DNA from 2 places in the Rhizobium sp. P1_C7 genome. Region 2 is predicted to be linked to the other one. Evidence: riboswitches for the same ligand, from Rfam matches in the RefSeq annotation. Region 2 holds a riboswitch; the other holds the start of a gene.

Region 1 (5,471 bases), on a different contig from region 2:
GTGTTCGTGCGACCGGGCGAGCGAATGCCTGTCGATGCGCAGCTGATCATCCTGCCCGGTTCCAAATCGACAATCGCCGACCTTGCCGATCTGAGGGCGGAGGGCTGGGATGCCGATGTGGCGGACCATGTGCGGCGCGGCGGGCGCGTCATGGGAATTTGCGGCGGCTATCAGATGCTCGGCCTGAAGGTCCGCGATCCCAGGGGAATAGAGGGAAATGCCATGGAAGCTTCGGGTCTCGGGTTGCTTGCGGTCGAAACGGTGATGGCGCCTGAAAAGACGGTGCGCAACAGCACCGCAACCGCGGTCGAGTACGGTGAGCCGCTTTCAGGCTATCAGATCCACCTCGGCGTAACACGTGGTGAGGACTGCGCCCGGCCGTTCGCCATCGTGGACGGTATGCCCGATGGCGCTATTTCGGGCGATGGGAGGGTCATGGGGACCTACCTGCACGGTGTTTTTTCCAGCGACGCCTACCGTTCCCGGCTGCTGCAGAGCTTCGGCCTCGTCGGGGAGAGACGGAACTACCGTGCAGGCGTGGAGCTGGCGCTCGACGAGATCGCCGCCGAGCTTGAGACCCATCTTGACGAACGGTGGCTCGGCGACCTCCTAAGCTAGAGCTTTTCTGCTTTTTTCGAATCGCGAAAACGCTCCATCTTTTTGTTCCTGCGCCATTGCGGACGCAAACCGCTGCGCATGCCAGCTGGAATTGCCCTAGATTTCGCCTGACACTTCCCGCCTGCGCCGGTCGAGCTCTTCGCTGTAACGGCGTAGCGTGTGGGCCTCGCTCAGCTGGCCGACCACAGTCCGCTCCACCAGATTGTTGACGACAGCGAGTGCTTCGCTTTCGGTCTTGTCGAAGATCGCGGCGGCCTGCTTGGCGTTCATCTGCGGCTGCAGGAAGTCGTTGCGGTAGCGGACGAACTGGTCGAGGCCGTTGCTGTCGTCGTCGCTGTCGGTGAGGCTCGCATAGATCTCCGGCACCAGCACCAATCCGGCGTATTTGCCGCTGTCCTCGACAAGAATGACGCGCTGAGCGGAGCCGATCGGAAAGCGCTCCTTGAACTCCTCCATGGAAATGCCTGCCTTGGCGGTTTTCACGTCGGCGCGCATCAGCTTGTCGACGGTCAGATTGCGGATCCAGCCGACATCGTGGGCACTGCGGATGCTCTCGCCACGCAGATGAAAGCGCCAGGTGGCGAAGGAGTAGCCGAACGTGCTGCGGACCACCAGCGACGAGCTGAGTACGGCGGCGAGCACGAGCACGGTTATGGGAAAGTCGCCCGTGATTTCGAGCGCGAGGAACGTCATGGTGAGCGGTCCGCCGATGACCGCGACCGCAAGCGAACTCATGCCGACCACGGCATAGATCACAGGTGTCAGGGTTGCGTTGGCAAAATACGGCGCGGAATAGGCAAACAATTTGCCGAGCAGAGCGCCCATGAACAGGGATGCGAAGAAGAGGCCGCCCCTGAAGCCAGAGCCGATGGATATGGCCGATGCAAACGACTTCAGCAGGAGGAGGCCGACCAGCACGGGGATGGCGACCTCGCTGTCGAGGTTCAGATGCAACGCGCCGTGGCCTGCCGAAAGCACCTGCGGCGTAATGAGGGCAAGCAGGCCAACGACGATGCCGCCAAGCGCGGGCCGCAGCGGTGGGGCGATCAAGCTTCTGCGGGCGAGCTCTTCGATGAAGGACACACCCTGCATGATCAGGATGCCGACGCCTGCACATACCGCACCAAGAAGGACGGCCGGAACGTAGTCGGCCGGCATGACGGTTCCGAACGAGCCGACGTCGATGACGAAATCGCTGCCGGCAAGTAGGCGCGCCACCAGCGTCGAAACGAGAGCGGATACGACGACCGGCGTCAGCGATACGATGGTGTAGGTGCCGATGATCAGTTCGAAGGCATAGAAGGCCCCTGTCAGCGGCGCGTTGAAGGCCGCCGCGATCGCACCCGCGGCACCGCAACCCAGGAGGACACGCAGGTCCGAGCGGCGCAGCTGCAGCTTGAGCCCGAGCTTCGAGGCGAGACCCGAGGCAAGCTGCGTATAGCCGGCTTCAAGTCCGACGGAGGCGCCGAAACCATTCGATATCAGGTTCTGGACGGCGACCAGGATGCTGTCCGTCAGCGACAGTCGTCCGCCGTGCAGCGCATTCGCCTCGATCGGGTCGACCATCGGCTTCTTGCGTGTCTTCGCCAGGATGAACATCAGCAGACCGAGGAGCATGCCGCCGCCCACTGGCGCGGCAAGCAAGAGGAACTTGTTGTCGATCTGGGAGGAGCTCAACCTTTCGACATCGCTGATGCCGAAGATCAGGCTGTGCATCTCGCGTGAAACGAGACTCATGCCTGTGACTGCGAGGCCGGATGTGACGCCGACGATCGCGCCCGCGATGACCATGCCCATTTCGCTGCGCCGTAGGAGCGCGCGCATCCGTCCTACGTCAAACAGAGTGTGAAGCAGGCCAAACCGGCGGATATCGATTTTGAGAAGCATGGCAAGGAAACTAGGCGGGCAAAGGCCCGGTCAAGGGCGAGGGAGAGGTACGACGACGGCGACAGCACCCGTTTGCGGTTCAATTGCGGCAAAAGCCCGGCGATGGCAACAGATTCCTATGCGTAAGTGACTGATAAAAGACGATAAATGTGGTAGAGATGGTCGTCTTTTCGAGCGGTCCTCCTGTTTTCCTATCGCTGCGAAGCGGCCAAGCCCGATTGACTTCCCGCCGGCGCTTGCCTAACCATGAATCCATAACGGATGGTTCCGGATCGCCTAAAGCGTTTCGGATGAAAAGGGAATGTGACGGGGTGGACCCAATCAGGGCGCTTTCATCACAGCCGACCCCGCGACTGTAGAGCGGTCAGGGTCTTCCGTCCGGCGTCGGATGCGCGTTACCGGCTGTCTGCGTGGTGCTGACGGGTGAGGCGGGGAAGACGACGGAAAAGCCACTGGTAGTGCAAGCATGATCAGCCCGGGCTGGACGCCTCTTTTTCTACGAATCGTCCGCCTTTTCATGATTGCAGCCGGGAAGGCGAGGAAGATCCGCTGGCACGATCAGGGCAACCGGTTTATCGGTGCGCCCCGATCGCGGCCTTTAACTGCGAGCCAGGAGACCTGCCATATCGTGCCGGGCGCAGAGCCCACCCATGGGGCGATGTCCCCGTTGCCAGCACGGAGGTTGTCATGGCTGAAAGACAGATCTATCGATCGCATGACGCGGTCGCCTTGCCGGTCGCTTGCGGGCAGATCGGATTGCATTTCCCATGAACAACCCATCTTCGGGCGCCACCTTCGTTCTGGGTGGTGCGCGGTCGGGAAAATCCCGCTTTGCCGAGCAACTGGTTGTGGCAAGCGGCCTGGAGCGCCATTACGTGGCGACCGGGCGTGCGTGGGATGGCGAGATGCGTGCACGGATCGACCAGCACAGGGCAGATCGCGGCGACCTGTGGACCACCCACGAAAAACCGCTCGATCTCGTTGAATGCCTTGCGGCTGTCGATGGCAATGGGCGAGCGATCCTGGTGGATTGCCTGACGCTTTGGGTTACCAATCTGATGATGGCGGAGCGCGACACGGCGGTGGAGTTCGCAGCCCTTGCCGCGCATTTGCCGAAGGCGAGGGCACAGCTCGTCATCGTTTCCAATGAAGTCGGCCTCGGCATCGTGCCGGAAAACCGTATGGCGCGGGATTTTCGCGACCATGCCGGGCGGCTGCACCAAATGATCGCGGCGCAAGCTGCGAACGTGTATTTTATCGCGGCTGGATTGCCGCTGAAAATGAAGGGTTGAATTCCATGAACCAGCAGAAGATTCCCGCGACCGTGATCACGGGCTTTCTTGGCGCCGGCAAGACGACGATGATCCGCAATCTGCTGTCCAACACGGGCGGCAAGAAGATCGCGCTCATCATCAACGAATTCGGGGATCTCGGCGTCGACGGCGAGGTGCTGAAGGGCTGCGGCGCGGAAAACTGCACCGAGGACGATATCATCGAGCTGACCAATGGATGTATCTGCTGCACGGTCGCCGACGACTTCATCCCGACGATGACGAAACTTCTGGAGCGCGAGAACCGCCCCGACCATATCGTCATCGAAACCTCGGGGCTGGCCTTGCCGCAGCCGCTCGTCGCGGCCTTCAACTGGCCCGATATCCGCACGCAGGTCACAGTCGACGGGGTTATCACGGTGGTCGATAGCGCCGCCGTCGCCGCAGGCCGTTTTGCCGACGACCACGATGCCGTCGAAGCGCGCCGCGTCGAGGACGAGTCGCTCGATCACGAAAGCCCGATTGAGGAGCTTTTCGAGGATCAGCTGACTTGCGCCGACCTCATCGTTCTCAACAAGACCGATCTCCTCGACAGCGCCGGCCTCAGCCGCGTGCGGGACGAAGTCGCCTCTCGCATTGCCCGCAAGCCCGTCATGATCGAGGCAAAGAACGGCGAGGTGCCGGCAAGCATCCTGCTCGGTCTCGGCATCGGCACCGAAGGCGATATCATCAACCGCAAGTCCCATCACGAACTCGAGCACGAGGACGGTACGCCGCATGACCACGACGAATTCGACAGCTTCGTCGTCGAACTCGGTTCCGTTGCTGATCCCGCTGCTTTCGCGGAAAAGCTGAAAGGCATCATCGCAGAGCATGACGTACTCCGTCTCAAGGGCTTCATCGATGTCCCGGCCAAGCCGATGCGTCTGCAGCTGCAGGCCGTCGGCAGCCGCATCGATCACTATTTCGACCGCGCATGGGCGCCTGGTGAAGCGCGCGGCACCCGCCTGGTGGTGATCGGGCTGCACGAGATGGACGAGACTTTGGTGCGCAAGGCGATAGAGGCCCTGGCATAAGGCAAACCAATGCATCTGCTTCTGGCACAGCAGGGAACGATCAGTGACGGCGAGGAAGCGATCGATCTCGGTCAGTCTCCCGGCGATATCCTGTTCCTGTCGGCCGCCGACACCGAGCTTGCGGCAATCGCGGCTGCGTATGGCCAAAGGGAGCCGGCGCGAACGCTGCGCATTGCAAGCCTGATGAGCCTCAAGCATCCGATGTCGGTCGATGCGTATATCGAGCGAACGGCACGGCATGCGAAGCTCATTGTCGTGCGTGCGCTCGGCGGAGCAAGCTACTTTCACTATGCGCTCGAAGCGCTGCACGCCGCCGCCGCGCGGCATGGCGCGCTGATTGCCGTCCTGCCAGGAGATTCCAAACCTGATGCAGGGTTGACGCCGTTTTCGAATGTGCCGCTTGAAGATCTGAATGCGCTTTGGGCTTACCTGATCGAGGGTGGCGACGGGAATTCGCATGCGTTTCTTGCGTATGCCGAGGCGATGCTATCTGGCGCCGAGAAGCCGGAAGCGGCTGCGCCGTTGATGAAGGCGGGGATCTGGTGGCCCGGACGCGGGGTGATTGGCGTCGAGGAATGGAAGTCGGCGGTTGATCTCCTCTTCTCCCCAGCGGCGACCC
Region 2 (5,471 bases):
TTTCCTTCTGGTCCCACATCATCGGTACGACCTGCAGACGATCGCGGATCCACGAATACTGGGAGTAATCCATCAGAGAGGCGAAGGCCGCGATAATCGGCAGGCCAAGGCAAAGGCTTCTCGTGCGGCTCTTGCTCGACAACTTCGGGAAGTGGCGCCACGCAAAACGCCAGGCCAGCACGATCCCGGTGACCGAAAGCAGGATACCGACGGCAAGCGCCACGGCCGAAAACGGACGGTCTCGGACCATGACGGGCAGTAATTCCATGATTTGCCGCCCGAAAAGCACATCCGAGGGATAGAGTGGATCCGAGAGATAATGCTGCTTCTGATTGGACACGAAGGCTGGTACGAGCACCCCCGGTAGAACGATCAGCACGGAAAGAAACCGCCGACTGAACACCGCGTCCAGCGACAGCATCAGCACCGTCAGCATCACCACAGTCGTGATACCGGGACGAGCCGTTGACGTCACGAACTCGCGGACGTCGGCAACACCGCCACGTGCGATTGATTCGACTGCGATGGTAGCCGCAAGGGCTATCAATGCCGAAATCGCAATGCTGATCCCACCGCGCAAGGCGGTCGGGCGACCGCTTGCGCCGACACGAGTGTAAAACGACGCGACGCGCATTGCCGCTTCGGACCTCAGGACTTGCGCGATCAACGGTGAAACTCCAGTGTCATCAAACCTTCACCGAACTGTCACATCTGGGTCATGAACGCTAGATGAACCGATTAGGTTTCCGGCATATATGACTTTTCTGATCAAATTGTGCTCGAAATTTTTGCATCGTTGACGCTGCTTTCGACGGGCCGAATCGGGCGGAGGCAGAAATATCCGCCGAGACATGTCCTTGCGCGAGGGCAGGCGGTGGAGTAGTTCAAGCCTGAGTTTGATTTGAGTTTGAGGAGGCGTTGCGTGCGCAGTTCCGTGGAGATCTTTAATGTTCGGACTGGCCTGCCCCGGATCGTCTGGCAAACCGATCAACTTGTCGAAGCTCCGAATTTTTCACCCGACGGCACCTACCTCCTGCTGAACGGGGACGGGCTTCTTCACCGTCTCCCACTCGACGGTTCAGGCAGCGTCGAGAAGGTCGATACCGGCTTTGCCATCGCATGCAACAACGATCACGGCATCTCTCCAGATGGGTCACAGATCGTCATTTCCGACAAGACTGAATTCGGAAAGTCGGCGATCTACGTTCTGCCTGTGGGCGGCGGTATTCCCCGCCTGGTTACAACGAACCTTCCGTCCTATTGGCATGGCTGGTCACCTGACGGTCAGGAACTGGCCTATTGCGGCATCCGCGACGACATCTTCGACATTTACACGATCCCGTTCAGCGGGGGCGCAGAGAAGCGTCTCACCCATGGAGAGGGCCGTAACGACGGGCCGGACTATTCCTTTGACGGCAAGTGGATCTACTTCAATTCCAGCCGCACCGGTATCATGCAGATCTGGCGCATTCATCCGGATGGGACGGGGCTCGAGCAGATCACGCAAGACGACTACGGCAACTGGTTCGCCCATCCGTCGCCCGGCAATGACAAGGTGCTGATCCTTTCCTATGATCCTCACGTTTTCGACCATCCGCGCGACCTGAATGTCAGGCTGCGGCTCATGGATATGGATGGTGGCAATCTGACGACACTGTTCGAACTCTTTGGCGGGCAGGGAACGATCAATGTGCCCAACTGGTCACCAAACGGTTACGAGTTCGCTTATGTCAGATATTTCCCGGTATCCGCCTGATCGATTGCGTTCGGCGACGTTTCGCGACATAGGTTACTCGTCAGGTGCCCGCGTGATCGCGGGAGAATCGGGAATTCGGTGCAAGGCCGGAACGTGCCCAACGCTGTAAGGCTGACGTTTGCCGCTCAAATGCCACTGGCTCCGTGCCGGGAAGGCGCGGCACACGGATGACGCCAAGTCAGAAGACCGGCCCGACAATCATAGACTGACCGCGTGGACGGCGGGCGGTTGTGTTGTTGGGGATTGACGATGCGACCAGACCATTCTGGCTCTCTACCGAGAGCTGCGGCCTTCTCTGCGGACGAACGCATGGCGGTCTACAAGGCAATTGAGACGCGAAGGGACGTTCGCTCGGAGTTTTTGCCTGACATTATTCCGGACGAAGTCATCAAGCGCCTTCTGCGAGCGGCGCACCACGCACCGTCCGTCGGCTTCATGCAACCGTGGAACTTCATACTCGTGCGCGACCGGGACGTAAAGTCTGCCGTGTGGGATGCCTTCAACCGCGCCAATCTGGAGGCCGCCGAGATGTTTGCCGGCGAACGGCAACAGGCCTATCGATCGCTGAAGCTGGAAGGCATCCGCAGCGCTCCGCTTGGAATCTGCATCACCTGCGATCCAGATCGCTGCGGCGACGTCGTGCTTGGACGGACGCACAATCCGCGGATGGATTCCTATTCGACGGTCTGCGCGGTACAAAATCTCTGGCTGGCCGCGCGAGCGGAAGGGATCGGCGTCGGCTGGGTGAGCATCTTCCACGAAGCCGACCTCAAGCAGATTCTCGGCGTGCCCGAGCGGGTCGAGATCGTTGCGTGGCTCTGTGTCGGCTATGTTGACCAGCTCTACGAGGAGCCTGAACTCGCCGTCAAAGGGTGGCGACAGCGAACGCCAGTCGCGGAGTTGATCTTTGCCGATCGGTGGGGCAATGGCGAGGAATTCAAATAGCCGCTACCGCTGCTGCGGTTGAGCGCCTGGGGTCGCCGGGTTCTTGAGGTCGATTTCCCCCCGATCGCCGGCCAGGAATTGCGGTCCGATCTGGCGCACCTTGCCGCTTTGCGGATCATAGGGTCGGTCGGGCACCTGCGATTGCGGGGCAGGCGCCACTATTGCAGGCGCCTCCTGCTTCCTGGTCTCTATAGTGGTGATCGAACCCTTCCGGGGCACTTCGGTGGCCGCGTTCTGGTTCTTTCGCATTCGTTCATAGTAAGCGGGGAGGTCGCAACTACAGGACGATTTTTCTCCAGGCTTGCGGTTCTTGTAGGCAAAGGCGTTCGGCATCGCGCTATAGGGCGTGCCCGTCGCCGTGGAGATCATGTCCGACGTCTCCCCAACGGAGACATCGTGATAGAAAAGCTCCGTATCGACTCCCGGACACATTTTCGCGCAAGTGTCGGCGTCGCGAGCGAAGTCCATGGAGGTCGCGTTGGAGCTAAGCGGGAAGAAGCCTCCATCGCAGGTGCGCACGCAAACCGTGTTGAGATGCGAGAGGGGTTGCATCCCGGGCGCCGCGTAAGACCTCCGGCCCTGGCCGCCGCCGAGCGGTATGAACGTGTCGCTACGCATCGCCTGATCGTCGATACTCGGGGCCGGTGCATATTCGGGATCGTCGGAGAACGACGGCTCCGCATTGCAACTGTTGGCGTCGAGGGCCGCGATCAGTTCGTTGCGGGTGCGGGTATCTTCGCTCTGCGCCCGCAGCTCGTCGCGGCGCTGCTGCAGGTCGCTGATGTTATCGACCATCTTGGCTTCCGCCTGCTCAAGCTCGCTACAATATTCGGCGTTGTCGCCGCCGATTGTCACCATACTGCCGGCGCTGCATCCATTGCGCCGCAGATCGCTTCTAACTTTTCGAAGCTCGAGGTTCTGCTCGGCGATGGCGCTGGCATACTTGCGGACCTCCGGCGTGGTTCCTATCACCAGCGGCAGGTCAGCAAGACGCGCCCGCAGCTCACCACAGATCGGCGCGACTTGCGCATAAGCCGGTGTCGAAAGGGCAATCAGGAACGCAAAAGGCAAATTCCAGCGCGTCAAGGCATCGTCCCGTGGATGAGCAAATACCAGTGGATCGTGGCGGTTGTCCGCCATCTTATTCCCAATAACCTGTCTATCTTAACAAGCTGCCGTTGAAATCCTAACGCACTTCCCGATTTCTGCCAACTCAAGCCGGCTGAGAAGCCTCCACGACGGCGAGCGCTGCCATATTCACCACTCCTCGGGAGGTGACCGAGGGCGCCAGGATATGGGCCGGCATCGCCGCGCCGAGCAGGATCGGACCGACATGCAGACCATCGGTCATAGACTTGACGACGCCCAACGTGATGTTGGCGGCATCGAGGTTTGGAAATACCAGCAGGTTGGCTTCGTCGTGCAGGGTCGTGTCAGGCATAACACGCTTGCGCAACGCCTCGGAGATCGCGCTTTCGCCGTGCATTTCGCCATCGACTTCCAGCTCGGGCGCGCTATCGCGAACCAGCTGCAACGCGGCACGCATCTTCGTCGCGCTTTCGGATTCCCGCGAGCCGAAATTCGAATGCGAGACGAGCGCGGCGCGCGGCGTAATCCCGAACCGTCTGATTTCCTCTGCCGCCAGGATCGCGGACTCGGCAATCTCCTCGGTGGTGGGGTTGAAGGTCACGTAGGTGTCGGTGAAGAAGGTGGCCCCACGCTGCGAGATCAGCAGGCTAAGGGCCGAAAAGTCACGGACGTCCTTCCGTTTGCCGATGATCTGGCGAACGTCGCGCAGGTGCTTCTCGTACCGGCCTTCCAGACCGCATATCAGCGCGTCGGCTTCGCCGCGCTTGAGGGCCAACGCGCCGATGACCGTCGTATTGGTACGAACGATCGTGCGCGCGGCCTCGGGGATGACGCCACGGCGGCCGACCAACGAGAAGTAAAGGTCGACATATTCGCGGAAGCGCGGATCGTCTTCCGGGTTGATGACATCGAAATCCAACAGCGGCCGGATGCGAAGTCCGTAGCGCTGCAGGCGGGTTTCGATAACTTGTGGGCGGCCGATGAGGATCGGTTCGGCAATCCCTTCTTCCAGTAGGACCTGTGCCGCGCGCAGCACACGTTCGTCTTCTCCTTCGGAGAAGATCACGCGCTTGCGCTCGGCATTTTTCGCTGCGGCGAAGATAGGCTTCATGACGAAGCCGGAACGGAAGACAAAGCGGTTCAGCTGATCGAGATAGGAATCGAAATCGGTGATGGGTCGCACCGCAACGCCGCTTTCGGCCGCTGCCTTGGCGACGGCCGGTGCGATACGCAGGATGAGGCGCGGATCGAACGGCGAGGGGATGAGATAGTTCGACCCGAAGACCGGCGTTTCGCCGGAATAGGCGCGAGCAGCGACGTCGGACGGCTCCTCGCGGGCGAGTGCCGCGATGGCGCGAACGGCCGCCATCTTCATTTCCTCGTTGATCGTCACAGCGCCGCAATCCAGTGCGCCGCGGAAGATATAGGGGAAGCAGAGGACATTGTTGACCTGGTTGGGGAAATCCGACCGGCCGGTGCAGATCATCGCATCCGGGCGCGCTGCGCGGGCGAGGTCCGGCATGATTTCAGGCGTCGGGTTGGCAAGCGCCATGATCAGTGGTTTTTCGGCCATCTGCGCCAGCAGTTCCGGCTTCAGCACGCCGGCGGCCGAGAGGCCGAGGAAGACGTCCGCGCCACCGATGTTTTCTGCCAGCGTGCGTGTGTCGCTCTTCTGTGCGTA

Evidence for each region. A riboswitch is a leader RNA that binds a small molecule or an ion and turns the genes downstream of it on or off. The one in region 2 is predicted to bind cobalamin.
Region 1: another riboswitch for cobalamin. It lies ahead of cobU (bifunctional adenosylcobinamide kinase/adenosylcobinamide-phosphate guanylyltransferase); the one in region 2 lies ahead of bluB (5,6-dimethylbenzimidazole synthase).

What each region holds. Positions count from the first base shown of each region.
Region 1 covers NZ_JBFUAL010000012.1:105,523-110,993, reverse strand. Annotated here, with positions in the region: gene AC1D2R_RS19800 (cobyric acid synthase) at 1-618, shown strand, start outside; gene AC1D2R_RS19795 (chloride channel protein) at 715-2,505, opposite strand; cobalamin riboswitch at 2,751-3,145, shown strand; gene cobU (bifunctional adenosylcobinamide kinase/adenosylcobinamide-phosphate guanylyltransferase) at 3,273-3,797, shown strand; gene cobW (cobalamin biosynthesis protein CobW) at 3,803-4,852, shown strand; gene cobN (cobaltochelatase subunit CobN) at 4,862-5,471, shown strand, end outside.
Region 2 covers NZ_JBFUAL010000002.1:189,508-194,978, reverse strand. Annotated here, with positions in the region: gene AC1D2R_RS04070 (LTA synthase family protein) at 1-667, opposite strand, end outside; gene AC1D2R_RS04065 (TolB family protein) at 923-1,756, shown strand; cobalamin riboswitch at 1,782-1,965, shown strand; gene bluB (5,6-dimethylbenzimidazole synthase) at 2,006-2,701, shown strand; gene AC1D2R_RS04055 (DUF2865 domain-containing protein) at 2,705-3,787, opposite strand; gene AC1D2R_RS04050 (NADP-dependent malic enzyme) at 3,915-5,471, opposite strand, start outside.